3 regions of the Amycolatopsis sp. NPDC052450 genome follow, and region 3 is predicted to be linked to each of the others. Evidence: riboswitches for the same ligand, from Rfam matches in the RefSeq annotation. Region 3 holds a riboswitch; each other region holds the start of a gene.
The links. Region 3 has a riboswitch for S-adenosylmethionine ahead of thrC (threonine synthase). Riboswitches for the same ligand answer to the same signal wherever they lie in the genome.
Positions count from the first base shown of each region.

Region 1: it holds a riboswitch for S-adenosylmethionine, as region 3 does, so the genes downstream of both, ACIHAO_RS14800 (methionine ABC transporter ATP-binding protein) here and thrC (threonine synthase) in region 3, are expected to answer to the same signal.
Region 2: it holds a riboswitch for S-adenosylmethionine, as region 3 does, so the genes downstream of both, ACIHAO_RS22865 (aminotransferase class V-fold PLP-dependent enzyme) here and thrC (threonine synthase) in region 3, are expected to answer to the same signal.

Region 1 covers NZ_JBIUAQ010000007.1:158,441-167,926, reverse strand. The annotation lists gene ACIHAO_RS14835 (50S ribosomal protein L25/general stress protein Ctc) at 1-227, shown strand, start outside; gene pth (aminoacyl-tRNA hydrolase) at 238-834, shown strand; gene ACIHAO_RS14825 (DivIVA domain-containing protein) at 993-1,352, shown strand; gene ACIHAO_RS14820 (DivIVA domain-containing protein) at 1,352-1,681, shown strand; gene ACIHAO_RS14815 (fatty acyl-AMP ligase) at 1,744-3,435, opposite strand; gene ACIHAO_RS14810 (ATP-binding cassette domain-containing protein) at 3,487-5,262, opposite strand; gene ACIHAO_RS14805 (4-(cytidine 5'-diphospho)-2-C-methyl-D-erythritol kinase) at 5,329-6,294, opposite strand; gene ACIHAO_RS14800 (methionine ABC transporter ATP-binding protein) at 6,417-7,427, opposite strand; SAM riboswitch class I at 7,638-7,728, opposite strand; gene rsmA (16S rRNA (adenine(1518)-N(6)/adenine(1519)-N(6))-dimethyltransferase RsmA) at 7,976-8,812, opposite strand; gene ACIHAO_RS14790 (GNAT family N-acetyltransferase) at 8,853-9,437, shown strand.
Region 2 covers NZ_JBIUAQ010000013.1:163,994-173,479, reverse strand. The annotation lists gene ACIHAO_RS22885 (AsnC family protein) at 1-377, shown strand, start outside; gene ACIHAO_RS22880 (RluA family pseudouridine synthase) at 473-1,399, opposite strand; gene lspA (signal peptidase II) at 1,396-1,959, opposite strand; gene ACIHAO_RS22870 (hypothetical protein) at 1,984-2,595, opposite strand; gene ACIHAO_RS22865 (aminotransferase class V-fold PLP-dependent enzyme) at 2,615-3,979, opposite strand; SAM riboswitch class IV at 4,012-4,126, opposite strand; gene ACIHAO_RS22860 (M23 family metallopeptidase) at 4,289-4,972, opposite strand; gene ACIHAO_RS22855 (potassium/proton antiporter) at 5,104-6,582, opposite strand; gene ACIHAO_RS22850 (ArsR/SmtB family transcription factor) at 6,694-7,377, opposite strand; gene ACIHAO_RS22845 (penicillin-binding transpeptidase domain-containing protein) at 7,421-9,025, opposite strand; gene ileS (isoleucine--tRNA ligase) at 9,233-9,486, opposite strand, start outside.
Region 3 covers NZ_JBIUAQ010000021.1:81,351-90,836, reverse strand. The annotation lists gene ACIHAO_RS28995 (DUF2510 domain-containing protein) at 1-75, opposite strand, end outside; gene ACIHAO_RS28990 (FtsK/SpoIIIE domain-containing protein) at 295-2,160, opposite strand; gene ACIHAO_RS28985 (DUF2637 domain-containing protein) at 2,157-2,837, opposite strand; gene ACIHAO_RS28980 (hypothetical protein) at 2,834-3,292, opposite strand; gene ACIHAO_RS28975 (hypothetical protein) at 3,289-3,480, opposite strand; partial or broken gene ACIHAO_RS28970 (ComEC/Rec2 family competence protein) at 3,530-5,137, shown strand; gene thrC (threonine synthase) at 5,157-6,422, opposite strand; SAM riboswitch class I at 6,435-6,567, opposite strand; gene holA (DNA polymerase III subunit delta) at 6,703-7,686, shown strand; gene rpsT (30S ribosomal protein S20) at 7,739-7,999, opposite strand; gene ACIHAO_RS28950 (EamA family transporter) at 8,358-9,236, shown strand; gene ACIHAO_RS28945 (VOC family protein) at 9,259-9,486, shown strand, end outside.

The sequences.
Region 1 (9,486 bases), on a different contig from region 3:
AGGTCGAGGCGCTGCACATCCCCGAGCAGGTCGAGGTCTCGGTCGAGGGCGTCGTCGCCGGCACCCAGATCAACGCCTCGGACGTCGTCCTGCCGAAGGGCGCCTCGCTGGTCACCGACCCCGATGCACTGGTCGTCGCCGTGAACGAGTCGCCGTCCGAGTCCGCGCTCGAGGGCGACGAGGGCACCGGCGAGGCGGCCGAGACCCCCGCCGAGGACGCCGAATAAAGTCACTGGTGTGACCGAAGCAGTACTTCCCGGGGCCGGCGAGCAGATCCTGCTCGCCGGCCTTGGCAATCCCGGCCCCCAATACGCGGGCAACAGGCACAACGTCGGCTTCATGGTGCTCGATGAGCTCGCCCATCGCGTCGGCGGCAAGTTCAAGGCCCACAAGAGCGGCGCCGAAGTACTCGAAGGCAGGCTCGCCGGGCAGCGAGTGGTCCTGGCCAAGCCGCGCTCGTACATGAACCTCTCGGGCGGCCCTGTCGTGGGCGTGGCCCGTTTCTACAAGATCCCCCCGGCTGGTGTCGTGGTCGTTCACGACGAGCTGGACGTCGACTTCGGCGCGCTCAAGATGAAACTGGGCGGCGGCGACAACGGTCACAACGGTCTCCGCTCGATCACCAAATCTCTCGGCACGAAGGACTACTACCGTGTCCGTTTCGGCGTCGGCCGCCCTCCGGGACGGCAGGATCCGGCGGATTTCGTGCTGAAAGACTTCTCGACAGTCGAGCGCAAAGAGCTCGCTTTCGAGATCGATCGTTGCGCCGACGCCGTTGAAGCGCTTATCAGCACCGGCCTCGCCGCGGCCCAGAACACCTTCCACGCTGGGTGAAACCGCTCACATGGCGGTGTGTTACAACTCGTCACTCGAAGGCGTTTCACCACGCCCCTGATCGAGTCGTGGAATAGCGCGAGCTCTTCCGGGGAACTCTCAAACCCGTTAGGACGGAACGCGGAGATCGCATTCCCCACCGAACCGGAGAGAGTTTCATGTCGTTTACGGCCGAAGACATCACCGGCGCCACTTTCCCGAACGCCCCGATCGGGCGGCGAGGATACGCCAAACACGAGGTCGACGCGTTCTTGGAGCGGATCGCCGACACGATCTCGGACCGGGACGACCTGACGGCCGCCGAGGTCCACCACGTCATGTTCTCGCGCCCGTTGATCGGCAAGCGCGGCTACGACGAACGCGAAGTCGACGATTTCCTCGACAAGGTCGAAGGGCAGCTCGCCCACCGGACCGGCCAGCACGTACTCGGTGTGCCCGGCGCGCGTGGAGAAGACGAGGCGACCGCCGAACGCGCGGTTCCGGACCGCGGTCCCGTCGAGTTCCTGCGGGAGCGCTAGTGCCCATAACCGCGTTCGAGGCCAGAACCCGGCAGTTCGACCGGGCGCCGATCGGCGCCCGGGGCTATCACGAACCGGCGGTCGACGCGTTCCTCGAGCGGGTCGCGGCGACTCTCGACGGCGACGACGACTTGTCGGTTTCGGATGTTCACAACGTGGCGTTCGCCAAAGCGCCACTTTCGAAACGCGGCTACGACCCGGCGGCCGTCGACGCGTTCCTCCGGGACGTCGAGGGAACGCTGGCCGGACTGTCTCAATCGGCCGGCTACTACATCGCGCCCGCCTTGGAACACACCCACAGCCGTAAGCCACCCTGGCGACGCCGCTGACCAACGGGAGGTGCTGCGAAAGGGCCGGGCCCGCGATATTCGCGGACCCGGCCCTTTTCGTCTCAGCTGGTCGCCGCGTTCTTGGCGATCTTGTCCGCGAACTGGGTGGCGGTCGCGGCCCGCTTCACCTTGCCCGAGGGCGTCTTGGGCAGGCTTCCCGCCGGAAGCACCACAACCGCGAAGGGCCGCATGTCGACGGCGCCGCGCACCTTGGCCGCGACCTCCTTCGCCAGCGCCTTTTCAGTTTCCGGGTCCCCGGCGAGTTTCGATTCGACGACGACGGCGAACCGCTCCCGGCGACTGCCGGCGCCGATCCGCACGGCCACGGCGTTCCCCGCCCGGACCCCCTCGACCGAGGTCGCCGCCCGTTCGATGTCGGTCGGGTACAGGTTCCGGCCGCCCATGATGATGACGTCCTTGCGACGGCCGCAGATTACGATCATGCCGTCGACCAGGTAGCCGAGGTCGCCGGTGAGCAGCCAGCCGTTCTCGTCCTGTGTCGCGAGCGGGCCTTCCATGGTCAGGTAGCCCGGCGTCACGGCCTCGCCGCGCAGGCGGATCTCCCCGACCTCGCGCTCGCCGAGCACAGTGCCTTTGTCGTCGACGATCTCGGCTTCGAGCCCGTCGAGCGGCGGCCCGAGCACCGCGAAGGACCGGACCTCATCGGTCCCGCGCCGCGGGTCGCCTTCGGGGACCGGCACCGCGCGGTTGTCCGCCTCGAGCGCGTCGGCCTCGATGACGTCCAGCGTCAAACCGGTGAACAACGGCGCGAACGAAACCGCGAGAGTCGCCTCCGCCATGCCGTACGCCGGGAAAACGCATTCGGCCGGCATCTTGAACCGGGACCCCGCTTCGACGAACGTCCGCACGGCCGTCTCGTCGATCGGCTCGGCGCCGTTCAGCGCGATCCGCAGCTTCGAGAGGTCGTAAGCGTTGTCATCCTCGACACGGGCCATGCGCCTGCCCACGATCGCGTAGGCGAAGTTTGGCGCGGCCGTGGTCGTGCCGTTGTACTTGCTGATCAGCTGCGGCCAGATCAACGGTCCCGACAGGAACTCGAGCGGCGTGATCTTGACGAGTTCGACGCCGAACGTCATCGGGACCGTCAGGAAGCCGACCATCCCCATGTCGTGGAACGTGGGCAGCCACGAGACCATCACGTCGACGTCGAAATCGAACTCGGCACGTTCGACCATCGCCTTGACGTTCGAATACAGGTTTCCGTAGGTGATCCGAACGGCCTTCGGATCGGCCGTCGACCCACTGGTCAGCTGCAACAGCGCGGTGTCCGATTCGGCCGTCGGCACGGGCTCCGCCAACGGTTCGGCCTCGAGCAGCTCGGTGATGACCTGGAAGGCGATGCCGTGCTCGGTGAGTACCGGCGCCAACTGGTCGAACGGCTCACCGAGCAGCACCAGGCCGGATCCGATCATCCGCAGCACACGAACCGTGTCCTCGGCCCATTCGGCGAGGTCGGTGCGCTGCGTGGGCTGGTGCAGCATCGTCACGCTGCCACCGGCGAGCCATACCGCCTGAACCGTCGGCGCGATCAGCGACGGTGCCGCCGCCAGGACCGCCACCGCTTTGCCGGGCTCGAGCCCGGCGGTCACCAGACCGCCGGCGACCCGCTTGGCTTGCTCGTGAATCTCGGCCCACGTACGCCGAACCGGCTCTTTGGGCTCCCCGGTGACCATTCCCCGCTGCTGACCTCGCCCCGCCGCGGTGGCGACGAGCGTGTCCACGAACCGACTCATGCGCGTCACACTACTGTCCGCGCCGAACGACGCGCTCGCCGTCGAGTGAACTCACTCCGCGTCTTCGGAGGTCTCCAGCCACTGGGCTTCGACCTCCTCCTTCTCCGTTTCGACGGCTTTCAGTTCGGTGTTCAGCTCGATGAGCTTCGTCGGGTCGGTGGCCGCGCCGAGCAGTGCCGCATGCAGCTTCTCTTCCTTCGCGTGCAGCTGGTCGAGCTTGCGCTCGAGACGGGACAGCTCCTTCTGCGCCGCTCGCTGTTCCGCGGCGCTCTTCTTGGGCGCGGAAGCTTGCCCGTTGCCCTGCTTCCGGTCGGCACCGGCCTTCTCGAGGCTCTTGGCTCGCCGGTTCAGGTACTCCTCGATCCCGCCCGGCAGATGCGTCACCTGCCCGTCCCCGAACAGGGCGACGATCGTGTCGCAGACGCGTTCCACCAGATACCGGTCGTGCGAAACGACGACGAGGCTGCCCGGCCACGAATCGAGCAGGTCTTCCAGCTGTTGCAAAGTGTCGATATCGAGATCGTTCGTCGGTTCGTCGAGCAGCAGCACGTTGGGCTCGGCCATCAGCAGCCGGCACAGCTGGAGGCGTCGCCGTTCACCACCGGAAAGGTCTTCGACCGGAGTCCACTGCCTCGACGCGGGGAACCCCAGCTTTTCGGCCAGCTGCGAAGCGGTGAGCTCCTGCTTGCCGAACACGACCCGCCCCGACACCTCTTCGATCGCCTGCAGCACGCGCAGATCGCCCGGTAGATCGTCGAGCTCCTGCCGCAGGTGCGCGAGGCTGACCGTCTTGCCTTGGATGCGCCGCCCTGTTTCGGGCTCGGTGTCGCCGCCGAGCAGCTTGAGCAGTGTCGTCTTGCCGGACCCGTTGACGCCGACCAGACCGATCCGGTCGCCGGGCCCGATCCGCCACGTGACGTGATCGAGCAAGGTGCGGTCGCCGCCGACGGTCAACGTGGCGTCCTCGATCTCCAGCACGGTCTTCCCCAGCCGGCGCCGGGCGAACGTCTGAAGTTCGACCGAGTCCCGGGGCTCGGGCACGTCGGAGATCAAGGCTTCCGCGGCCTCGACGCGGTAGCGCGGCTTCGACGTCCTGGCCTGCGGGCCGCGACGCAGCCACGCGAGCTCTTTACGCGCCAGGTTCTGCCGCTTTTCCTCGGCCGTCGCCGCCAGCCTCGCCCGCTCGGCCCGAGCGAAGATCCAGTCCGCGTATCCGCCTTCGTACTGCTCGACGCGACCGTTGGTGACCTCCCAGGTCACACTCGCGACCGTGTCGAGGAACCACCGGTCGTGCGTGACGACCACGACCGCGATCCTGCGGTTGAGCAGGTGATCCGCGAGCCAGCGCACACCTTCGACGTCGAGGTGGTTGGTGGGCTCGTCGAGTACGACGAGGTCCAGTTCACCGGTGAGGGCCGCCGCCAGCGCGACGCGGCGCCGTTCGCCACCGGACAGGTTCGCCGTCGCCTTCTCGATTCCGAGGGCGGTGATTCCCAGACCATCCATAATGGACCGGACTCGCGCGTCAGCGGCCCACTCGTGCTCCGCGCCGTAGCGCTCCAGCACGACATCTCCGACCGTGCTGCCGTCAGGGAGTTCGGTCCGCTGGGTGACCACGGCCATCCGCAAGCCCCGGACTTGACTGACACGTCCGGTATCCGGCTCGGCGATCCCCGCGAGGACCTCCAGCAGCGTCGTCTTCCCGCCCCCGTTGAGACCGACGACACCGATACGCTGCCCCTCCGCCACACCGAGCGAAACACTGTCGAGCAGCGGGCGCACCCCGAAGGACTTGCTCACCGACTCCAGGTTGACCAAGTTGGCCATGCCTCAGCCGATCCTTTCCAAAAGCTTGCAACACAACGAATTAGTCGGTGTCCATTTCGGACACCCTCATGCGTGCACCCGAGGCGGCGACGGTCGCGGCGCGTCATCCCCGCCGACCAGCCGGGCTCCGGGGACCGGCCCGTGTGCGACACGCACCGTGCGACAGACCCCCGCACCGGACAGCTCCGCGGCGACCTCGACGGCCGATTGCGCGTCCGCGCACAGAAAGGCGCAGGTCGGCCCGGATCCGGACACGGTGCCTGCGAGCGCACCCGCGTTGACCCCGGCCCGCAACGTGCGCCGCAGTCCCGGACGCAACGAGACAGCGGCCGCCTGCAGGTCGTTGCCGAGAAGCAACGCCAGCTGCCGCGGATCACCGGACGCCAGCGCCTCGACCACCGGAGTGTGCGAACCGATCCGAGGCGGGCTGCCCTCTTCACGCAGCCTGTCCAGCTCGCCGAACACCCGCGGAGTCGAAAGACCACGCTGGTCGAACGCCAGGACCCAATGGAACGTGTGCCTCGACAAGACCGGCACCAGCTGCTCACCCCGGCCGGTACCCAGCGCGGTTCCGCCGTAGAGCGCGAAAGGAACATCGCTGCCGAGCTTCGCGGCGATACCCGCCAGCTCGTCTCTGGAGATGTCGAGCTTCCAAAGCGACGCGAGGCCCACCAGGGTCGCGGCCGCGTCGGCGCTGCCACCGGCCATCCCGCCCGCTACCGGGATGCCTTTGCGCAACACCACGCGGACCTTGGACTCGGCGTCCGCCTTGCCGGCGTGGGCCGCCAGTGCCTGCGCCGCCTTCCAGGCGAGGTTGTTGGCCCCTGTCGGTACGACACCTTCACCTTCGCCGTAGACCTCGACGCCTGGGTCTTCAGTGACCGCGACGGTCACCTCGTCGGTCAGGGAAAGCGCCTGGAACACGGTCACCAGCTCGTGGTAGCCATCCGGGCGTACGTCACCGACCGACAGGTGCAGGTTGACCTTGGCGGGGACCCTGACGGTCACTGGGGGCGGTACGACGGCGAGCACCAGTCAAGACTACGTGGCCGCTCCACTTGTGCTGTCACCAGGAGAAAAGAGAACGGGACGGGTCACACACGAAACGGGCCGCCCGGACAGCTTTCGTCCTGGACGGCCCGTTCGCGGAGGAATCAGGCGGCGACGCCCTGCGGTCCGCGGACCGGGTGGGTCACGTGGCCGCCGCGTTCGGCGATCCAGGCGAGCGCGGCGTCGGCGCGCTCACCGCGCACACCGAGGCGGAACCGGCCGACCGGCGTGTCACCGATCCGGGTCAGACCGCCGCCGATGGTGGCGAGTTCGACGTCGAAGCGACCGGCGGCTTCCGGCAGCAGCGCACCGACCGAAGCGAAGCCGACGAGCACGACGTCCACCGCGCGGTCGTACTTCGAGGCCTGCGTCCGCCCGGTCTCGATCGCGGGAAGCAGCGCCTGCGCGGTCCGGCTGTTCGGGTCGGAGACCAGGTCGAGCACGGTTCCCCGTTCGATGATCGCCCCGGCCTCCAGTACCGCGACGTCATCGCAGACACGGCGGACCACGCCGGCGTCGGGAGTGGTGAGCAGCACGGTGACTCCGAGCTCGGCACGCGCCCGGTCGAGCACGGTCAGAACCGCGCCGGACTCTTCGGGCTGCACACCCGCGGTCGGGTCGTCGGCCAAGAGCACGGACGGCCCGGCGGCGAGGGCCTTGGCGATGGCCACCCGGCGCAGCTGCCCTTCGGTCAGGTCGCCGGGCCGCTGCCCCGCCCGGGGGGTGAGCCCGACCAGGTCGAGCAGGTTGCCGACCCGGTTGCGACGCTGCGGACCGTCGAGGCCGAGCTGTTCGAGCGGCGAAGCGATGTTGCCGGCGATGGTGCGCTCGGCGAGCAATTCCGGTTTGGTGCTCACGACACCGACCTGGCGGCGGATCTCGCGCAGGCGACGTCCGTCGAGGGTTCCGGTGTTGAGGCCGTCGAGCCGGACGACGCCGCGGTCGGGGCGCTCCTGCAGGCCGATGCAACGAGCGAGGGTCGACTTGCCGGAGCCGGCCGGACCCACGACTCCGAACAGCGAGCCCGCTTGGATGTCCACGCTCACATCGCGCAGGGCGACGACGGGATTTCCGTTGAGGGGAAAGGATTTGGACAGGTTTTCGACAGTGATCACGAAGGGCTCCATGCACATGGGGCGCTGCATCTTTCGAGCGCGCCGACCGTCACCGAGTAACCGTCCGGAACGGACGGATTCAGAGATAAGGGAAAGAACTCAGGCAGTAACGGTGGAGCGTCGACACGCACTTACCGTGCGGCGACCTTCATCGACAACGCGTCGCCTGGTCAGCAGGAGCGGGTGGGTGACCCTGTTCATTAGGCACAGCCTCCATCGGTCCTGGCTGTAGCACCTGCCCTGTGGAGGGTGGTTGCTGCGACTTCGGCGAGCCAGGTCTCTCAGTCGCTCGGGATGGTTCACTGAGTAAAACCGATCCCACTGGATGAAAGCAAGCGCGTAGGCGCAGATCACACGCCTGGTCGCGTCCACCATACAGGATCCGCTGTCCATAATATGAGACAGCGACAGTGGTGCGTGGACTTCGACAGCGACGCTGCCTGCTAAGACGGGTCGTGCTCAGGCAGATCGAGAAGAGGACTTACGCACTCGTGCTGACCTTGACCAACTCGCGTCGGCGCGGTGCCGGTCACATCTGCCGCGGTCGGTCAGACGGCCGCGGCGGCGATCCGAGCGAACTCGTGCACGTCCAGCTGCTCCCCGCGGGTCTTGGGGTCGATCCCCGCCTTTTCGAGCAGCTCCCCCGCGCGTTCGGCGGAACCGGCCCATGACGCCAACGCGGCACGCAAAGTCTTCCGCCGTTGGGAGAAGGCGGCGTCGACCACCGCGAACAGCCGCTCCCGGTCGACGGATGCCACCACTTCGCCCCGCTCGAAAGCGACCAGTGCGGAGTCCACATTCGGAACCGGCCAGAACACCGCACGGGGCACCGCGGCGACCTTGCGTGTCTTCCCGTACCACGCCAGTTTGACGCTGGGCACGCCGTAAGTACGGCTCCCCGGCCCTGCCGCCATCCGATCCGCGACCTCGGTCTGGACCATCACTAGGCCGCTGGTCAGCGACGGCAGCTCGGCGAGCAGGTGAAGCACGACGGGAACCGCGACGTTGTACGGCAGATTCGCGACGAGCGCGGTCGGCTGCGCGGGCAGGTCGTCCGCCGTGATCCGCAAAGCGTCCGCACCGACGACCTTCAGTCTTTCGGCCCCGCCTCGTTCGGCCACGGTGTCCGGCAGTCGCTTCGCCAGCACGGGATCGATCTCGACCGCGACGACCTCGGCACCGGTCGCGAGCAGTCCGAGGGTCAGCGAGCCGAGGCCCGGCCCGACTTCCAGCACGACATCACCTTCGCCGATCCCGGAAAGATCGACGATGCGGCGCACGGTGTTGGGATCGTGCACGAAGTTCTGGCCGAGCTTCTTGGTCGGACGTACGTCCAGCTCGGCCGCAAGCGCCCTGATCTCCGCAGGGCCGAGCAGTTCAGTCACCCGACGATCGTAGTCAGCCGCGGCAAGCGACGATCGGCCGGTGGACGACGTCGTACTCGAAGGTGAGAAAGTCCGGCTGCGCGACTGGCGGCCATCCGATCTTTCATCACTCGAAGACCTGCTCGATCCCGCGCGGCCTTGGCACAAGACCAACGGGCCCTACTTCGGCACCCCGGCCGCGGCCGCTGTCGCATCCACGGCGGTCGAACTCACGACCACCAAGGCCGAACGGCCCGATCCCCGCGCCGGCCTCGCCGTATGCGACCTGACCGACGGCAGGTTGATCGGCCGGGTGAGCTGGTACTGGGAAAGCCGGGAGACCGACTGGCGGCGGATGGGGCTGGTCATCTACGACGAGCGGTGCTGGGGCGGCGGCTTCGGCACCGAAGCCTTGCGCTTGTGGACGACTTACCTGTTCTCCCGCACCGACACGCTGCGCTTGGACTTCGCGACGTACTCGGGCAACCCGGGAATGATCGCCGTGGGACGACGACTGGGGTTCGTCGAAGAAGGCCGGTTCCGGCGCGCTCGACGCTGGTCCGGCGGCGTGCACGACGCCGTCGTCTACGGGGTGCTCCGCGCGGAGTGGGAACAGCTCAACCCCTCAGGCCGGGGTCCGGCGTGATCCGGCCCCATCATCCTTGTGGCGTTTCGAACTGACACCTATCCCACTC
Region 2 (9,486 bases), on a different contig from region 3:
AGGGCGAACAGCTCACCGTCCAGCTGCTCGAGGTCCAGGACCCGGCGGACTACCTGTTCAGCGCGGCGGGCTACTCGCTGGAAGCCGGGGAACGCTCGGTCGTGGTGCACACCGAGATCACCAACCGCGGGAACATCCCGTTCGTGTCGCTTCCGGACAACTATCTCGAACTGCTCACCGCGGACGGCAAGCCGATCACGAAGGCGCCGGTCTCGCTGACCTCGCGCCCGCCGCACAAGATCGGTGTCCGGCCCGGCGAGACCCTCGGCGGGCACACCGTCTACGTGCTGCCGGACGCCACCCGCGTCGTCGCCGTGCGCTGGTCACCCCGGCCTGAGCCGGACGAGCGCACGCTGACCTGGTCCATCGAGGACTGACCCCGCGCTGCGGAAGTCCGTGAAGGCCTCCTTGAGGGACCCAGAGTCCCTCAAGGAGGCCTTCACGGACCAACAGCCCAGCTGGGCAAGCGCGTCTAGTTTTCGTCCTGCAGGATCCGCAGCGCGGTGGCGAGGTCGTCCGGGTACTCCGATTCGAACTCGACCCAGCGCCCGTCGGACGGGTGGGCGAAGCCGAGCGTCTTCGCGTGCAGCCATTGCCGGGAAAGCCCGAGCTTGCGCGCCAGCACCGGGTCGGCACCGTAGGTCAGGTCACCGACGCAGGGGTGTTTGAGCGCCGAGAAGTGCACGCGGATCTGGTGCGTGCGGCCGGTCTCCAGTTTGATCTGCGCCAGCGAAGCGGCGCGGAAGGCCTCGACGACCTCGTAGTGCGTGACGCTGGGCCGCCCGCCCTGCACGACCGCGAACTTGTAGTCGTGCCGGGGGTGCCGGTCGATCGGCGCGTCGATGGTGCCGCGCGTCGGGTCCGGGTGGCCCTGGACGATGGCGTGGTAACCCTTGTCGACGGTGCGTTCCTTGAACGCCCGCTTCAGCACGGTGTACGCGTGCTCGCTCTTCGCCACCACCATCACGCCGGTGGTGCCGGCGTCCAGCCGGTGCACGACGCCCTGGCGTTCGGCGGCGCCCGAGGTCGCGATCCGCAGCCCGGCGGCGGCGAGCCCGCCGACGACGGTCGGCCCGGTCCAGCCGGGGCTCGGGTGTACGGCGACGCCGACCGGCTTCGAGATCACCACGATGTCGTCATCGTCGTGCAGGATCTTCATGCCTTCGACGGGTTCCACGACGACCTCGATGGGCGAGGCCGGATCGGGCAGCGTCACTTCGAGCAGCCCGCCGGCGGTCAGCCGGTCCGACTTCCCGGCCTGCCTGCCGTCGAGCAGGATCTCGCCGGATTCGGCCAGTTCCGCCACGATCGTGCGGGAAAGTCCCAGTAGTTTCGCCAGCCCCGCGTCGACGCGCATGCCGTCGAGCCCGTCGGGAACGGGCAACATCCGCGCGCTCATTCGCTCGCCGCTTTCTTCTTGTCTTTGGTGGATGTTCCGTCGTAGTCCTTGCCCAGCAAGGAAAGGATCACGATGAGCACGCCGCCGACACAGATCGCGGAGTCGGCGACGTTGAAGATCGCCCAGCCCTGCCCGTTCGGCGCGAACGCGGAGATCATGTCGACCACGTGCCCCCGCAGCGGGCCGGGCGCGCGGAAGATCCGGTCGGTGAGGTTGCCGAGCGCACCGGCCAGCACCAGGCCGAGGCCGATCGCCCAGCCGACCGAGCGCAGCCGCCGGGACAGCCAGACGATGGCGATCACGACGGCGATCGCGACCAGCGCGAGCACCCAGGTCAGCCCGGTCGCCATCGAGAAGGCGGCGCCGGGGTTGCGCACCAGCTGGAAGTACACCAGCCCGCCGAGGAACTCGACCGGCTGCTTGCCCTCGAGCGTGGACACGGCGATCTGCTTGGTGACGAGGTCGATCGCCCACAGCACCGCGGCGACGGCGAACACCACGGCGACGCGCTTCTTGGGCAGCGGCGGCGACGGTGGCGCGGTTTCGGGCTCTGTACTCACTCACCCATTGTCCACTGAGCGTGCTCAGGCCTCCTCGGCGGCTGTCTTCGGCCTGCTCAGCAGGGCCGCGAACGCGCCGGCGAGCACGACCAGCGACGACAGCACCAACGCGAGCTGTCCTCGCGCGAGCACGACCGCGCAGAGCACGAACGCCGCGGCCACGACGAGCACCAGCACGCTGCGCTCCAGCCAGGCGAGCCCGGCCAAACCGAGCGTCAGCAGAACCGCGCTCCGCGCGTCGCCGTCCATGTCGAGTTCCCAGTAGCCGACCAGATCCGCCAGCACGATGGCGACCAGCCCGCCGAGCGCGATCCCGGCGACCTTCCACCACCGCACGGTCTTCGCCCGGAAGGCGTAGAACAGCACCGTGCCGAGGTAGACGGCGAGCACGGCGAACAGCCAGCCGTCGTTCCGGCCGGCGCCGGACAACGGCATGTCCAGCACGGCCGCGGTCTCGCGGCTCATCTCGACCCCGTACAAGCCCACGTACCCGTAGGAATGCCGCTGGTCTGTACCGGGCGCGTAGGCGAACCAGCCCCAGGATCCCCTTCCGCCGTAGGACAGGGCCACCACCGCCAGCTGGGCGAATCCCAGCAACGCCAGCGGAAACCAGTAACGCGGTCGCTCGTTCCCCATGCGGGGAGAGGCTAGTGGGTCAGGCGCAGAACGGGGGCAGTTCCCGCGGATCGTTCTCCGGGACCCAACGGCCCTCGGGCTTCTCGTACTGCCAGCGGGCGCCGCGGGCGACGATCTGGCGCAGCGCCAGCACGAGCCGGTCCACGTGTTCGGTGGTGCTGCCGAGGCCGAGGCTGACCCGGACGGCCTGCTGCCCGGTCGAACCGGCGGCGGAGATCAGCCGTTTGGTGGCGATGTGCGCGCAGAACGCGCCGTCCCGCACGCCGATGCCGTACTCCGCCGAAAGGACCGCGGCGAGCCAGCCAGGGTCGAAACCGTCGACGACGAAGCTGAGCGTGCCGACCCGGTCGACCGGCGCGTCGAACAGCCGCAGTTCGGCGAATCCGGGAACGGCGGCGAGACCGCGACGCAGCCGCGCCAGCAGTTCGTCCTCGTGGGCGACGATCCCGTCCCAGTTCCCGGCCAGCGTCTGGCAGGCGACACCGAGCGCGTACACGCCGACGGTGTTGGGGGAACCGGCTTCGTGTCGCTCGGGGCCGGAATTCCAGACCACGCCGAGGTTTTCGGAGTCACGGTTGACGAGCTTCGTCGCGCCGCCGCCGGCGAGGTACGGCTGGGCGGCGCGCAGCCAGTCGGCGCGGCCGATCAGCGCGCCCGCACCGAAAGGCGCGTACAGCTTGTGGCCCGAGAGCGCGACATAGTCGACGTCCAGTTCACGCACCGAGATCTTCCGATGCGGGGCGAGCTGCGCCGCGTCGAGCGCGATCCGGGCGCCGTGCCGCCGCGCGACGGCGGCGATCTCCTTGACCGGCAACAGTTCCCCGGTCACGTTGGACGCGCCGGTGATGACGATCAGCCGCGGGCCCTGCGGGCAGTCCGCGAGCGCTTCGTCCACAGCGGACACCGCGGCGAGCCGGGTGCGAGGGGTCTGGATCCGGCGAACATTCGGACCCTTCCACGGCAGCAGCGCGGCGTGGTGGTCGGTGTCGAACACGACGACCGACGTGTGCTTCGGCAGGCTGCGCGCGAGAAGGTTGAAGGAATCGGTGGTGTTGCGGGTGAACACGACGGCGTCGGTCGACCGCGCGTCGACGAAGTCGCGCACGATCCCGCGCGTGCGCTCGTAAAGCTTGGTGGAGATCTGCGAAGCGAACCCGGCGCCGCGATGCACGCTGGCGTACCAGGGCAGGAATTCGTCGACGGCGGCCCGCACCTTGTCCAGACAGGGGGCGCTCGCCGCGTGATCGAGATTCGCGTATCCGATATCGCCGCCGGTCACCAGCGGGACCCGCAGATCGGCACACGCGACCGTCGGGATTTCGTGCGTGGCAACGGTTTCCGCGACAGCGGCGGGGGCGTTCGTGCGTTCGAGAGCGAGAGTCATCGTCATCCTCCGGGCCAGGGGACCCGACGAGGATCCCGCGCTTGCCCGTCGCACCACGCGACGAGCCAGGTCCTCACCCGGGGCACCCCACCGCGGAAGGAGGGTTGCCGGTCAGCTAGCCGGGGCTTGACGCTGACACTCGTGACCTACGGACGAAGTTAGCCGATACACCGGCGATCAAGCCACCCCTCGTCCGCATCTTGAGACGCCGCTCACGTGCTCGCGCAAGCGAGGGAGCCCGCAATTCGGCACCTGATTGCGATGGTCCGGGCCGCGAACTATCGCAATCAGGTGCCGAATTGCGGGAGGTCAGACGCGGAATCGGCCGGGAAGAGGGACGATCGCGCGGGAGGACACCTCGGTCGCGGTCCCCGTGTACTGATCGGTGCCCGCGGTGAACTGCCAGCCACCGAAGGTCTTGCCGTCGACGGTCTCGCCGTAGGCCTCCGCGACCTCGGTCGAGACCTCGTCGTAGGACATGCCGTTCCAGTTGCCCGCGCCGACGCCGAAGTCGCGCGAGTCGCCGCCCTGCGCGGCGGCCGCGGGCAGCGTCCACAGGGTGAAGTGCACGTGGGCGCCGGTGCTGCCGCCACCGCACGGCAGCGCGTTACCGGTCCGGCCGAGGGCGTCACCAGGGGCGACCTTCTGGCCGTCGGTGACCGCGATGCCTTCCAGGTGGTAGTACCCGGTCCGCCAGCCGCCGTCGTGGTCGACGGTCACCCAGTCGCCGCCGTCACAGTGCTGGATCCGGACCGTGCCCGCGAGCGGGGCGCGAACGGTCCGGTCGCCGGGGCTGAAGTCGATGGCGTTCTTCACGCCGGACGTCCCGTTGTCCGAGTGGACCCCCGCCGAGTAGACCGACTGGCCTGTTTCGAAGGGCAGCCCGAACACGGGAAAGGCGCCGGCCGCTGTCGCCGCCGGGGCGGTGAGAACCACCCCGACGAGTGCCGCAGCGACCCCCAAACCGGCGAACCGCACAGGAAGTTTCGTCACCTTGTGTACTCCTTATCCCGCGACACTCACCCATTCGATGGAGTCGATTGCCGGGAAAGTAATCCAAAAGGAGGGCGAAAGGGAAGAAGTTTCTGAGATCAACCGACGAACAGCTGGTGCCGGGCCGTGAACTACTGGCCGGATTCGCCTTTCCACCTGGCGAGGCGTCCGGCGCGGTCGACGGCCCGCAGGCGGCGCTCGGCCGCGTCACGGACTTCGACGGTGGTCACGACGAGTAACTGATCCCGTTCCTGGAGCCGGGTGTTCTTGTTGGGCGTGAAGCCGGTGCCGTCGCGGACGAGGAGGCTGATCGTCGCCCCGATGGGCAGCCGTAGTTCGGCCAGGTAGACGCCGTGCATCTTGGATCCGGCGTTGATCCTGACCTGCAGGAGTTCCGCGCCCATCTCGTCGAGTGGGGCGGAGTCGACGTCGATCTCGTGCGCTTCGGCGTGCTGGGCGAGCCCGAGCACGCGCGCGAGCGGCGTCAGCGTCGCGCCCTGGAGCAGCGTCAGCACGATGACCAGCACGAACACCGCGTCGACCAGTTCCTGCGCGCCGGGCACCCCCGACGACAGGGGGATCAGCGCGAGCACGATCGGGACCGCCCCGCGCAAGCCCGCCCAGGACAGGAACACCTGTTCTCGCCAGGGGATCTTGAACGGCAGCGCCGCGAGCACCACCGACAACGGACGGGCGAGCAACAGCACGACCGCGCCCGCGACCAGGCCCTGGACCAGGCTTTCGAGGATCCTGCTCGGCGAGGCGAACAGGCCGAGCAGCACGAACAGCCCGATCTGCGCGAGCCAGCCGAGCCCCTCGGCGAAGGACAGCGTGTCCGACCGGTGCGGCAGCTTCGAGTTCCCCAGCACCAGTGCCGCGACGTAGGTGGCGAGCAGGCCCGACGCGTGGGCGAGCTGCCCGCTCGAGTACGCCACGACGCAGACCGCGACCGTGGCCAGCGGGTACAGACCGGTGGCGGGCAGCGCCGCCCGGCGCAGCGCGAACGCCCCACCCCAGCCGAAAGCGAGGCCGATCACCAGGCCGGCGGCCAGTTCGTAGACCACCAGCAGCGGCAGCGACCAGTCGATGGTCGCGCCCTCGGCCAGCACGACGACGGCGATGTAGGCCGGGGCGTCGTTGATCCCCGACTCGATCTCCAGCGCGCCGACGAGCCGTTTGCCGATCCCCGCCGATCTCAGCACGGAGAAGACCGCGGCGGCGTCGGTCGAGGCCAGGACCGCGCCCCACAGCAGCGCCATCCGCCAGTCCAGGCCCAGCAGCCAGTGCAGGGCCGCGCCGGTGACCGCGATGCTCACCACGACGGCCACTGTGGACAGTGCGATGCCGATGCCCAGCGACGGTTTCACGGCCGTCCAGCGGGTGGTGAGGCCACCCTCGGAAAGGATCATCACCAGCGCGGCGAGGCCGAGCGACTGGGTGAGCTCGGGGTTGTCGTACTGGATGCCGAATCCGGCTTCGCCGAGCAGGACCCCCATCCCCAGGTACAGCAGCAGCGAGGGGAGGCCGACCCGGATCGACACCCGGACGGCGATCACGGCGACGAGGAGCACCGCGCCACCGGTACCGAGGATGAGCGGGAGCTGCTCCATGTCGCCTCCCGTCCGGCCGCCGTGAGGGCTCCAGAATAGTGAGGCGGTGGTCGTCACTCGTTGGTGTACCGGTCGAAAAGCCTCCGGATAGCCTGTGTTACAGACTGTCCATTAGGGACTGCGCAGGGCCACCAGGTCGACACCGAGGTCCGCGAACGGTTCCGCCGCCGCGGGCAGGACTTTCACCGCGCGGTTGCCCTCACGGGACAACCAGCCGGCACTCACCGCGTGAGACAGTAACGCCGCGGGGACCCGGCCCGCCAAATGATCACGCCGAACCGTCCAATCCAGACAGTCACGCAGCATCGGGCGGCGGCCGTCGGCGATCTCCACCCCGAGCCCGCCGAGCACCTCGCGTCCGCGACCGGTCAGCGTCAGGCCGTCGGCCTCGTCGATCAGCCCGGTGGCGAGCATGCCGTCCCGCAGCGCGACGCCGACCGTCCCGGCGAGGTGGTCGTAGCAGGTCCGAGCGAACTCGAGCCGTTTCACCCGCACCGATGAGCGCAATCCCTTCACCGGGCGGTGCTCGGCGTGCTGCGCCAGATGCTCGATCAGCTCCGCCACCCGGGGGTCGGCTATCCGGACGTAACTGTGCCGGCCCTGTTTCACCCGCACGACGAATCCGGCCTCGGCCAGCTTCGTCACGTGCTCGCTCGCCGTCGACGCGGCCACCTCGGCCGCGCCCGCCAGCTCCGTCACCGTCCAGGCGCGCCCGTCGAGCAGCGCGAGGCACATCGACGCGCGGCTCGGATCGGCGAGCACGGCCGCGACCTCGGCCAGTGCGATCGTTTCCATGCGTTCACCGTAGAAGACCCACGCTTCGGCGAGCGCCGAACCGTCAGCCTGCCAGGAACTTGGCCGCCAGCTGCACCGCGGGCTTGGAGTCGTTGGCACCCTCCAGCATGACGGCGAAGGCGACGTCCCCGCGGTAGCCGACGAACCAGCCGTTGGCGTCGGCACCCGAACCGAACTGCGCCGTCCCCGTCTTGCCGAAGACGGCACCGCTGCCCTTCAACGCCTTCGCGGTCCCCGTCGTGCAGACCTCGCGCATCATCGCGCGGACCTGGTTCAGCACCCCGGCGGGCGGAGCCTGGTAACCGGCGTTGACCTTGGTCTCCAGCCCCTGCCACAGCTTCGGCACCACCGGCTTCCCCGTGGCGACGGTCGCGGCCATGAGCGCCGCGCCCAGCGGGCTGACCTGCACCCTTCCCTGGCCGATCCCGGCCTCGACCTGCTCGTCGCCGCTGCCCGACGACTCCACCTTCCCGGTCTCGGTGGCCAGCCCCGGGATCTCGAAGTCGGCGTTGAGGCCGAACTGGCTCGCGGCCTTGGCGAGGCCGTCCGCGGGCAGTTGCCCGGCGAGCCGCCCGAAGGTCGTGTTGCACGACGCGGCGAACGCCGTCTTCAGCGACACCGTCCCCAGGTCGAACCCGTTGTCGTTCTTGAGCGTGCGGGTGCCGATCTGCTCGCTGCCCGGGCAGGCCACCGGCGAGTCGGCGGAAACCCCGCCCTGCTGCAACGCCGCGGTCGCCGTCGCGATCTTGAAGGCCGAACCCGGCGCGTAGAGACCGCTGAGCGCCTTCGGCTGGTTCCCGGCCGCGCCGTTCTGCGCGACCGCCAGGAGTTCGCCCGAGGTCTTCATCGCGACGATGATCGCCGATCCGCCGAAGCCGTCGACGGCTTTCTGCGCGGCGGCCTGTGACGCCACGCTCAACGTCGAGACCAGCGGTTCATCGGTTTCGACGGCCTGCCCGAAGAGCGTTTCGACCGGTTTTCCGGAGGCGTCGACGCGCGACACCGTGACGGTGGCCGGGGTCCCGGTGCCGCCTTTCTGCTCGGCGGCGACCTTGGACAGCGCCCCCTGCAGGATCGGCGCGACCCCGGCCGCCTCACCGCCGACGAGGGCCTTGCCGTCCCGGTCTGCCACGACCGGTTTGGCCGAAACGGGCGCGACGGAAAGCCGCTGCCCGGCTTCGAGCTTCGGGTGGATCGCCGACATCGCCCAGCGGACCACCCATTTCCCGCCGTTGCGCACCAGGTCCAGCTTGCCTTCGTACTTCCAGACGCTGTTGCCCGCGAAGGTCCACGCGGCGTGGAAGGTGGCCGACGTCGAGGTCGCCTCGCCCGGCGTCGTCGGTACCTCGCCGAGCGTCGTCTTGACGGACGCCCCGTTGAGCGCGTTGCGCGTCCCCGTCAACGCGGCCGTGGCCGCCGCCGGATCGTCGACCGGGGCGGTGGTCAGGTCACCGAGGTCGAACAGCCGCAGGAACCGGGCGGCGACCTGCGCCGGGCTGTCCTGCACATTCGCGGCGGACTCCCCTGGTCCGCCGTCAGCCGCGGGCGCCTGGTCCTCCTTGACCAGCAACACCACCGCGGCCGCCACGACGGCGACGACCGCCAGCACGGCGCCGATCAGGATCCCTCTTTTCCGGGCAGGACTCATGGATTCGCTCTCCCCCAGTGCGGCGCGCCCCTCGCGCGCCCCGGGCGCCAGCCTGCCCATTTCCCCGGGGCAAGGCTGCCTTAGGGCGGGAAAGCGGCTATTCCGAATCCGATTCGTGATCCCGGCGATCGGGCCTCCCGGATGCAATGAAAGGCCCCTTCATTGCAAATTTTGCAATGAAGGGGCCTTTCATGTCACTTGCGAGGGTCAGGCCTTGGCGACCGCCACGGTCACCTTGGTGCCCTCCCCGACCGTCCCGGCCGAGCCGTCGGCGACGGCGCCGTAGGCCACCGAAGTCGCCAGCGTCTCCGCAGCGATGAACTCCTCGTGCGTCTTCGCGGCCGTGACCACGTCTTCCGGCGCGTCGACCGTCAGCGCGATCCGGTCGGCCACGTCGAGCCCGGCGTCACGGCGGGCCTGCTGCACGACCCGGACCAGGTCGCGGGCGAGGCCCTCGGCCG
Region 3 (9,486 bases):
CAACTCCTTCAACTGGGCCTTGGCGCTACGCTGCTTCTTCGACGAACCGCGAACAAGGCCGCCTGTGCTGATCATCAATGACTTGCGTATGACGCCCATGGGTCAGGGCCTTCCTGCTCGGTGATCGTGTACAGGGGTCGCAGTGGCAGGCGCGGTTGTTACAGGCTCACGTGGTGCTTGCTTCACATAGATGTGTCACATTCCGTCACAGTCAAACGCTCAAGGAGCGCTCAACGCTCGCCCTCGCCTGCGCGTATGGGGCTGAGCGTGAGCGTTGAGCGCTCGATGAGCTGATTACTCAGCGTGGACCCACTTCCCCCGGCCCTCGCGCCGCGCCCGCCCCTCGGTCTCTAGCTCGGCGAGCAGCCGCCGCATCGTCGAGTCGGCGAAACCGGTGGCTTCACGTAGCTGTGCCGGGCTCGCCGGTGCCGCGCTCAGCAGCTCGGCGACCTGGTCGCGCTTGCTGGCCATGCGCTGCACCGGCACCGTCGGCATGACCGGCGGCACCACGTCCTCCCGCTCGATCCGCTCCGCCTCCGCGTGTACCGGTCCGCCGTCGGCACCGAGCAGCCGCGCCGCCGACCCGCCATCCAGCAGCCGGGCGCCGGACAGCCCGGCGAGGAACCGCGCTCGCTCCGCCGGGGTCACGAAGAACCCCTTCGACTGACGCGGGACATCGTGTTCCTGGTCGTGCAGAAGGAAAACGCCCGTCGGCAGCCCCACGGACGTGTATCCGCGGCCGCGTAGCTCGCCCCACGATGTCTTCGACTGCTGCGAGTCCAGCCGGAACCCGGCCATCCCGAGCTGGGCGCGCAGTTCCGTCGATCCCATGTCGGTCTTCGTCGAGTTCTGCGCCGCCAGCACGAGCGTCGTCTTCGTCTTCCGTGCCCGCTTCGCGATCCGGCCCACCAGCTTCACCACCTGCTCGCCACCCTCGGCGACCAGATCGGGGAACTCTTCCAGGATCGCGACCAGCCACGGCATCTCCGGCGAAACCTCCAGGACGTCCGGCCCGCCGCCACCGGCCGCACGCTTGCCGTCGGCCAGAAGGCCCTCGCGGTACTGCACGACCTGCTCCAGCCCGACCAGCAGCCGGACGGCATCCTCGGTCGTCGTCGCCAGCGGCGCCGCTAGCGCGGACTCCCAGGCGCCGAGCGTGGCCCCCGCCGCCATGTCCGCCCCGATGACAGCGGCGTCCACACTGGACAGCAGCCACACCAGCAGCGACTCCAGGAATGCCGACTTCCCCGAGCCGTTCTGTCCGACCACGGCCAGGTGCCGCAGTTGGAACAGCTGGTCCCGGCCGTCGTCGAGCACACCCATCGGCAGCAGCGACGACTCGGCCAGCGAGTGCGGGCGCGGGTTCGCGATCAGCGGGTGCTCGATCCGCGCCTGCCACGGGTCGCGCGGCAGGATGCGCACCGCCACCTGCCGCTCGGTGCGGCCGGGGGAGATGGTGACCGCGCCCTTGCGCAGGTTGAAGACCGAGCCGACCGCCGGGGCGCGGTAGGCGACGTCCTCGATCGTCTTCCCCGAGGCCAGCTTCACCGCGAGCACGGTGCCGCCCTTCGTCCCGGCGATGGTCTCCACCCCGGTCGGCAGCACCTTCGAGCCCCTGAACGACAGCACGTCCTCGGTGACGACCGGCCAGCGGCGGGCGAACCGGTTGCCCCTGCCCGTGCGCCGGATACGGCGGTGCCACCACCAAGGCGCGGCCAGGAACAGGAACAGCAGCCCGCCCAGTTGCCAGATGCCTGTCGTGGAGAGTCCGCGCGCGCCCAGGATCGCTATCCAGCCGCCGCCGACCGCGAGCAGCACAGCGAGGTATGCGCGCTCGACCTCCCGGTCCAGGACGCCTTTGCGTCCCTCGTCGAAGCCGTCCGGCACGAAGAACGCCAGGACCCGCTGGAGAGGCTGGGCGAACCGGGCGCCCCAGACGTGGACCGCGACGCCGGCCACCGGGCCGACGATGGCGGGCACCAGCCACCAGGCGCCCGGCACCAGGAACAGCACCAGCCCGGCGATGGTGAGCCCGGCGGCCACCCAGACCGGCGCCAGGGCGGCCCGGTGACGCCAGGCGCGCCGCACCAGCCACCCGGCGAACCACCTGGCGGCTTTCCCGATCAGCGACCGCCGCCGGGTGCGGTACCGGCGGCTCACCGGGCGTCCTGGCGAACGACCGCCAGCCGGGCGGGCGGCGCATGGCGAAGCTCGGCAAGCACCTGGCGGACCTCGTGCTCGCTGGCGTCGAGCTGGCGGGCGATGGCGACGCGACCAGGTGGGCGCTGACCCGCGGCTTCGGCCTCCGCCAGCATGTCGGCCACCCGAGTGTGCAGCGGGAGCACATCCTGGTGAGGGTTTTCGCTGGTCACCAGGTTTTCACCAGGCTCCTGGTGAGCGTCACCAGCCTCCTGGTGCGGCTCCCGGCAGGCTGGTGGCTCCTCGCCAGGTGCCTCGGTCTGGCTGGCGTCGACCTGGCGGACGAGCGACATCACCAGCTCGAAGGCGAGCGCGAACGCCAGCGGCGGCCACGCAGCCACCAAGCGACTCGCCAGATCCGGACCGGCCGCCGCCACGTTCGCCACCAGCGACACCAGGATGCCGACCACGACCGCCAGCCACGCCAGCCACGGCGCCCGGCCACCATCGCGGCGGGCGCGCAGGATCGCCAGGCTGGCGACCACCAGGAGACCGTCGACCGACAACGGGCTCAGCCAGGACAGCCAGTCCTCGCCGTGCTTCGCCGCCAGCGTGCGCATGTGCGTGTACGAGGCAACGGCGGCCACCAACGCGACCAGCCCACCGAAGGCGATGCCGCTCGTGCGGTAACCGTTCACGCGGACCTCACCCGGCAGGCGAGGGTGTGCGTGTTCTCCAGCGGCACCGGTTCGGACTGGGTGATGACCCGCCCGTCGAAGGTGACCGTGCAGCTGGCCGCATCGTCGCCGATCGGCGCGGCCACGTACACGACGAGGTCGAGCTGGCCGGACGATTTCCCGGTGCTGAAGCGCGCCTCGTCGCGCCCGCTGGCCGGGAGATCGATCGGGCCGGTGTCGCCGAAGACCTCGCCGAGCACCCGGAACTGAGTGCCGGGCGCGCCGGTGATCGAGATGACGACTTCGTGCCGGGGCGCGGGCGGCGGTGCGGCGGTGCTCGACGCGTCCGTCGGCTGTGGGACGGCGCGGCTGGAGACGGTGAGCGCGCCGGACGCCCACAGCGCCAGCAACGCCAGGACGACGATGAGGGCGACGAGACCGAGGAGAGCAGCGACGACGGCTGCCGCCCGCTTCATCGGGCATCCCCCGCCCGGTTGGCGAGCGCGACCACGACGCGGCCGACGAGCCAGCCGACGCCCATACCCGCGACGATGCCGCCGAGCGCGGCGAGCGCGGGTAGTACTCCGAGGAAGACCAGCACGATTACCGCTACGGCGCTGACCAGCACCGTGATCGGCGTGACGTGCCACATGAACCCTGACATTCAAGCTCCCGGGGTCGGGGTCCGTCAGGTCTCATGTGCCTGACGAACATTGTCAGGTGGGAACGTGGCGATCGTCTGCGGCTCGATCCTTCTCCTGCTGAGGGTGCTCCGGGTCGGGCCGCGGACGTCCGCCGCCGCGGCCGCCGCGGGGCTCGCCGGGTTCGTGGTCCTCGCCGGGCCCGCACCCAGCGTGCTCCGCGCCGGGGTGATGGGGGCGGTCGGGCTGCTGGCGCTGGCCTTGGGGCGCCGGGGTTCGGCGCTGCCCGCGCTGGCGTTCGCGGTCGCCGGACTCGTCGTGGCCGACCCGGCCATGGCCGCGGACTTCGGGTTCGCGCTTTCGGTGCTGGCGACGGCCGGGCTCGTCCTGCTGGCACCGCGGTGGGCCGAGTGGCTGGTCGGACGCGGAGTTCCGGCAGGCTACGCCGAGGGGCTGACCATCCCGCTGGCCGCGTTCGTGGTGACGACGCCGGTCATCGCGGGCATGGCGGGATCGGTCAGTCTCGTCTCGGTGGTGACCAATGTGCTCGCCGCGCCGGTGGTCGCCCCGGCCACCGTGTTCGGCGTGCTCGCCACCGTCGTCGGACCGTGGTGGCCGTCGGCGGGCAGACTGCTGGTCCGACTGACCGAACCCGAGGCGAGCTGGCTCATCACCGTGGCCCGCCACGGCGCCCGGGCGCCGGGTGCGGTCGTGGACTGGCCGGATGGCTGGTGGGGTGGGCTGTTGGCGGCCGGCCTGCTCGTCGTGGTGCTCGTCGTCGTCCGGCTGCGCCACGCCAGGATCTTGCTGGCGGTCGCGCTGGCCGCCGGTCTGCTCGTCTTCGTACCGGTGCGGGTGCTGGCACCGGCCTGGCCACCGGTGTCCTGGAGCGCTGTCGCCTGCGACGTCGGACAGGGAGATGCCGTGGCCCTCGCCACGGGCGAGCCGGGCAGAGCGGTCCTGGTCGACACCGGGCCGGAACCGGGGCCGGTCGATGAATGCCTGAGCAGGCTGGGCGTGGATCGCGTTCCGCTGATCGTGCTGAGTCATCTGCACGCCGACCACATCGGCGGCCTCGAATCCGTCTTCGAGGGCCGGTCGGTCGGTGCGGTCGCCGTCGGCCCGGGCCGGGCTCCCGCCTGGGCGTGGCAGCAGGTCGCGGACGAGACCGCACGCCGCGGGATTCCCTTGCTGGAACTGGGGATCGGGCAACGGCTGGACTGGCCGGGGCTGTCGCTGGACGTACTGGGGCCGCGGTATGTCACGCGGCGATCGGTCCTCGAACAGGACGGCACGGTGATCAACAACGGTTCGGTCGTCCTGCGCGCCGGAACCCCGGCGGGCAGGCTACTGCTGACGGGCGACGTCGAGCTCGCCGCGCAGGCCGACCTGATGGCCGAGGGTGCCGATCTGCAGGCCGAGATCCTGAAAGTCCCGCATCACGGAAGCCGTTACACGGCACCGGACTTCCTCAACGCCGTCGCGCCGAGGGTGGCGTTGGTGAGTGTCGGAGCCGGAAACACCTACGGCCATCCGAACAAGTCCACTTTGGACAATCTGGCCGCGGTCGGGGCGTCGATCGCCAGAACGGACAAGGACGGCGACACCGCGGTCGTCGCGGACGCACGGGGACTTGCCTTGCTGCGCCGGGGTGAGCCCCGCGGCCCGCCTCGTTCTTGAGGCGGGCCGGGCGGGGAACTCAGATGCCGAGCGCTTCGCGGACCGCGTCGGCCGAGGCGCCGACGGTGGCCTTCGGACCGATCTTGCCCTCGACGGCGTCGAGGGTCTTGAGGCCGTCACCGGTGATCAGCAGGACGATCTCCTCGTCCGGGTTGAGCTTGCCGGTCTCGATGAGCTTCTTGGCCGTCGCGACGGTGACCCCGCCGGCGGTCTCGGTGAAGACGCCCTCGGTGCGGGCGAGCAGCCGGATGCCCTCGACGACCTCTTCGTCGGTGACGTCTTCGATCGCGCCGCCGGTGCGGTTGACCACATCGAGGACGTAGGGGCCGTCGGCCGGGTTACCGATCGCCAGCGACCGGGCGATCGTGTCCGGCTTGACCGGCTGGACGACGTCGTGGCCCGCGCGGAAGGCCGCCGAGACAGGGGAGCAGCCGGTGGCCTGCGCGCCGAACACCTTGTACGGCGTCTCGTCGACGAGGCCGAGCTGCCCGAACTCGCGGAAACCCTTGTCCACCTTGGTGAGCTGGGAACCGGAGGCGATCGGCACCACGATCTGGGAGGGCAGCCGCCAGCCGAGCTGTTCGGCGACCTCGAACGCCAGCGTCTTGGAGCCTTCGGAGTAGTAGGGCCGGACGTTCACGTTGACGAACGCCCAGCTCTCCTGCTCGGCGGCGAGCTGGGTGGCGAGCCGGTTCACGTCGTCGTAGTTGCCGTCGACCGCGATCAGGTCGCCGTCGTACACGGCGGTGGTGAGGATCTTCGCGCGCTCGAGGGTTTTCGGGATCAGCACGACCGACCGCCAGCCGGCGCGGGCCGCGGCGGCGGCGACGGCGTTGGCCAGGTTGCCGGTCGACGGACAGGCGAGTACGTCGAAGCCGAATTCGCGGGCGGCGGCCAGCGCGACGGCGACCACACGGTCCTTGAACGAGTGCGTGGGGTTGCCGGTGTCGTCCTTGACCCAGACCTTCTTGACACCCAAGGCTTTCGCGAGCCTGTCGGCCTGGATGAGCCGGGTGGCGCCGGGTTCGGTGTTGGGGATCTCTTCGACGTTCGACGGAACGGGAAGGAGTTTCTTGTAGCGCCAGATGTTCTTCGGCCCGGCCTCGATGTCCTCGCGGCGCACGCGGCCGAAGTCGTAGGCGACTTCGAGCGGCGAGAAGTCCTCGGCGGAAACGAATTCGGGGGCGAGCGGCTGCCGGTGTCCCTCTTCCTTCGACACCAGTTCGACGGCCGGTCCGAGATCCGGGGTCTTGGTGGTGGAGGTCGTGCCGAGGGTTGCGGTCATCGCGAGGTCCTTTCCTCATCTGCCCCGCCGTGGCGGGCCGGAATTGGCACCGTGTTCGTCAGCTATCCCGCGATCGCGGAATGACAGGCTGACGCCGGTTGCCGGGGCTTCGTCGGGCCGTTCCCTCTGCCCCTCTGGATGAGCGGTATTCGATTGTCGGCACGCGTGTCATCGCGTCGCCTCGCCAACACCGTACGACATGAGCCTCAGGTGGGGCCACCGTGCCCGGAACACATCACCGGACAAAGCACACGAGAGGACGAGTGGCAGGATCGTCACCGTGACGACGCAAGCTTCCGCCCCATCGCCGCTGGTCCTGGTTCTCGGTGAGGAAGAGCTGCTGATCGAACGCGCGGTCCGCGGCGCTTCGGACGCGGCCAAAGCCGCCGATCCGACGGCGGATCTCACCCGGATCCGGGTGTCGGACCTCACAGTCCCGGCGCTAGCGGAGATGGTCAGCCCTTCGCTGTTCGCCGAAGGCAGGGTGATCGTCCTCGAATCGGCACAGGACATTTCACAGGAGCTCGCCGACGGGGTGATGGCCTACGTCAAGGCGCCCGCCGACGGCATCGTGCTCGTCGTGGTGCACAGCGGAGGCGGTCGGAGCAAGGCCGCGAAGGCGCTCCCCGCCGCCTTGAAGAAGGCGGGGGCGGAGGTCGTCGAATGCCCGAAGCTGACCAAGGCCGCTGAGCGGGAATCCTTTGTCCGCAACGAGGTCCGCCGGGTCGGCGGGAAGATCGACGGGGCGGCCGTGCTCGCGCTGATCGACGCGGTCGGCTCGGATCTGCGTGAGTTGTCGTCGGCCGCGACCCAGCTCGTCGCGGACGCGGGCGGAACGGTCGACGAGCAGGCGGTCCGCCGCTACCACCGGGGCCGCGCGGACGTGAACGGATTCGCCGTCGCCGAAAAGGCCGTCGCCGGTGACAAGGCCGCGGCGCTCGAGTCGCTGCGCTGGGCGATGCAACTGGGCGTGCCGCACGTGCTGGTCGCCGACGCTCTTGCCGACGCGGTCCGGACGATCGCGCGGGTGTCCGGCGCCGGTCGCGGGAATCCGAACCAGATGGCGGGCGAACTGGGGATGCCGCCGTGGAAGGTACGCAAGGCGCAGGGGCAGGCCCGCGGCTGGGGTCAGGACGGTCTCGCCACCGCGATGCGGGTGGTCGCCCGGCTCAACGCCGAGGTCAAGGGGGTCGCGGCCAACCCGGAGTACGCGTTGGAACGCGCCGTGCTCGAGGTCGTCGACGCCCACGGCACAAGCCGCTGAACATGGCGAAGGGCCCCAGCGACGCGAGTCGCCGGGGCCCTTCGAAAGCCGATCAGAGAGAGTTCGCGCGCTTCGCGAGCGCGGACTTCTTGTTGGCGGCCTGGTTGGCGTGGAGAACGCCCTTGGTCACAGCCTTGTCCAGCTTCTTGGCGGCGTCCCTTTGCAGCTCCAGGGCCTTGGCCTTGTCGCCGGCGTCGGCGGCCTCGCGGAACTTGCGGATCGCGGTCTTCACCGAGGACCGGATCGCCTGGTTGCGCTGACGCGCCTTCTCGTTGGTGGTGATGCGCTTGATCTGCGACTTGATGTTGGCCACGGGGGCGCTCCTCTTGAATCTCTCGGTGGTTTCGCCGCCGCGCTGTGACTGGCCCTGCATGCTCGTGAGAGCGGCGCGGGTTTCCTCCATGACGGAATGCCACACGACGGTGAAAGGCAAGCTTAACAGCCGCCCCGGGGCCGCTCACGGCCGCCTGGGAGGGGTGATTGCGGTACGGTGAAGATCGTAGTGCCTAGGGTTCCGCCGCCTGCCCGTTCAGGGAAACACACAATCAGGGCAGAGGGGACAGGTCCGAGCGGCACCATCGGCGGGGCCGGAAGCGCCGCCGTTCATCTGACGGGACAAAAGCCTGGAGGACCGGTGTTTTCCGCATGCGCGGAAAACGGGAAGGTCCGTCGTGAACGCCACCGCTTTGTCCCTGGTCGTCATCGCCGCCGTCATCCACGCGGGCTGGAATCTGGCAGCCAAGCGGATCCGCCGTGGCGGAGCCCGGTTCGTCTGGGCCTACTACAGCTTCTCCGCGATCCTTCTCGTGCCCGTCATGGCCGTCTCGCTGGCGGTGGAGCCGCAACGTCCACAGTGGACCTGGCTGTTCGCCGCCGTGGTCACGGCGGTGTTCCACGTCACCTACGGGATCGTCCTCCAACGGGGTTACGCCGTCGGCGATCTGTCCGTCGTCTATCCCGTCGCCCGCGGTACCGGGCCGCTGCTCTCGGTGCTCGCGGCCGTCGTGCTGCTCGGCGAGCGGCCAGGGGTGCTCGGCCTGATCGGCGCGTTCCTCGTGATCGCCGGGGTGCTGGTCATCGGCACCGGCCGCGCGCCGGCGCATGCCGACGCCGCCGATCGCGTCGCTCGCCGCAAAGGCGTGGCCTACGGACTGCTGACCGGGGTCACGATCGCCGCTTACACACTGTGGGACGCGCATTCGGTCACCGGCCTCGGTGTCCCGCCGATCATCTATTTCGGAACCGGTGCGATCGTGCAGAGCCTGCTCATGGCGCCGTACGCGCTGAAGGACCGCGAGGAGGTCGCTTGGCTGTGGCGCGAGCACAAGCGTGAAATCCTCATCGTCGGCCTGCTGTCACCGGTCGCCTACCTGCTGGTCCTCTACGCCCTCCAGATCGCCCCGGTGAGCCTCGTCGCACCCGCGCGGGAGCTCAGCATCGTCCTGGGCGGTCTCGCCGCCTGGCTGGTCCTGGGGGAGGCGAACGCCGTCCGCAGGCTGGCCGGGTCGGCGGTGGTGCTGGCCGGGATCACCGCGATTGCGATGGCCTGAACCCATCCGGTAGGGATGGGTCATGGACGTGCTGAGCAGCAGGGTGCTGATCCACCCGAAGGACCTCGAGGTGTCGACGGCGTTCTACCGGGACACCCTGGGCTTGGCGATCGACAAGGAGTTCCCCGGCGGGACGGTGTTCTTCGCCGGGAACGGGTCGATCGAGATCGTCGGTACCGGGAAGACCGGCCCGACCCCTGATGTCGCCTTGTGGCTCCAGGTCCGGGATTTGCCCGCGGCGCTCGCGGAG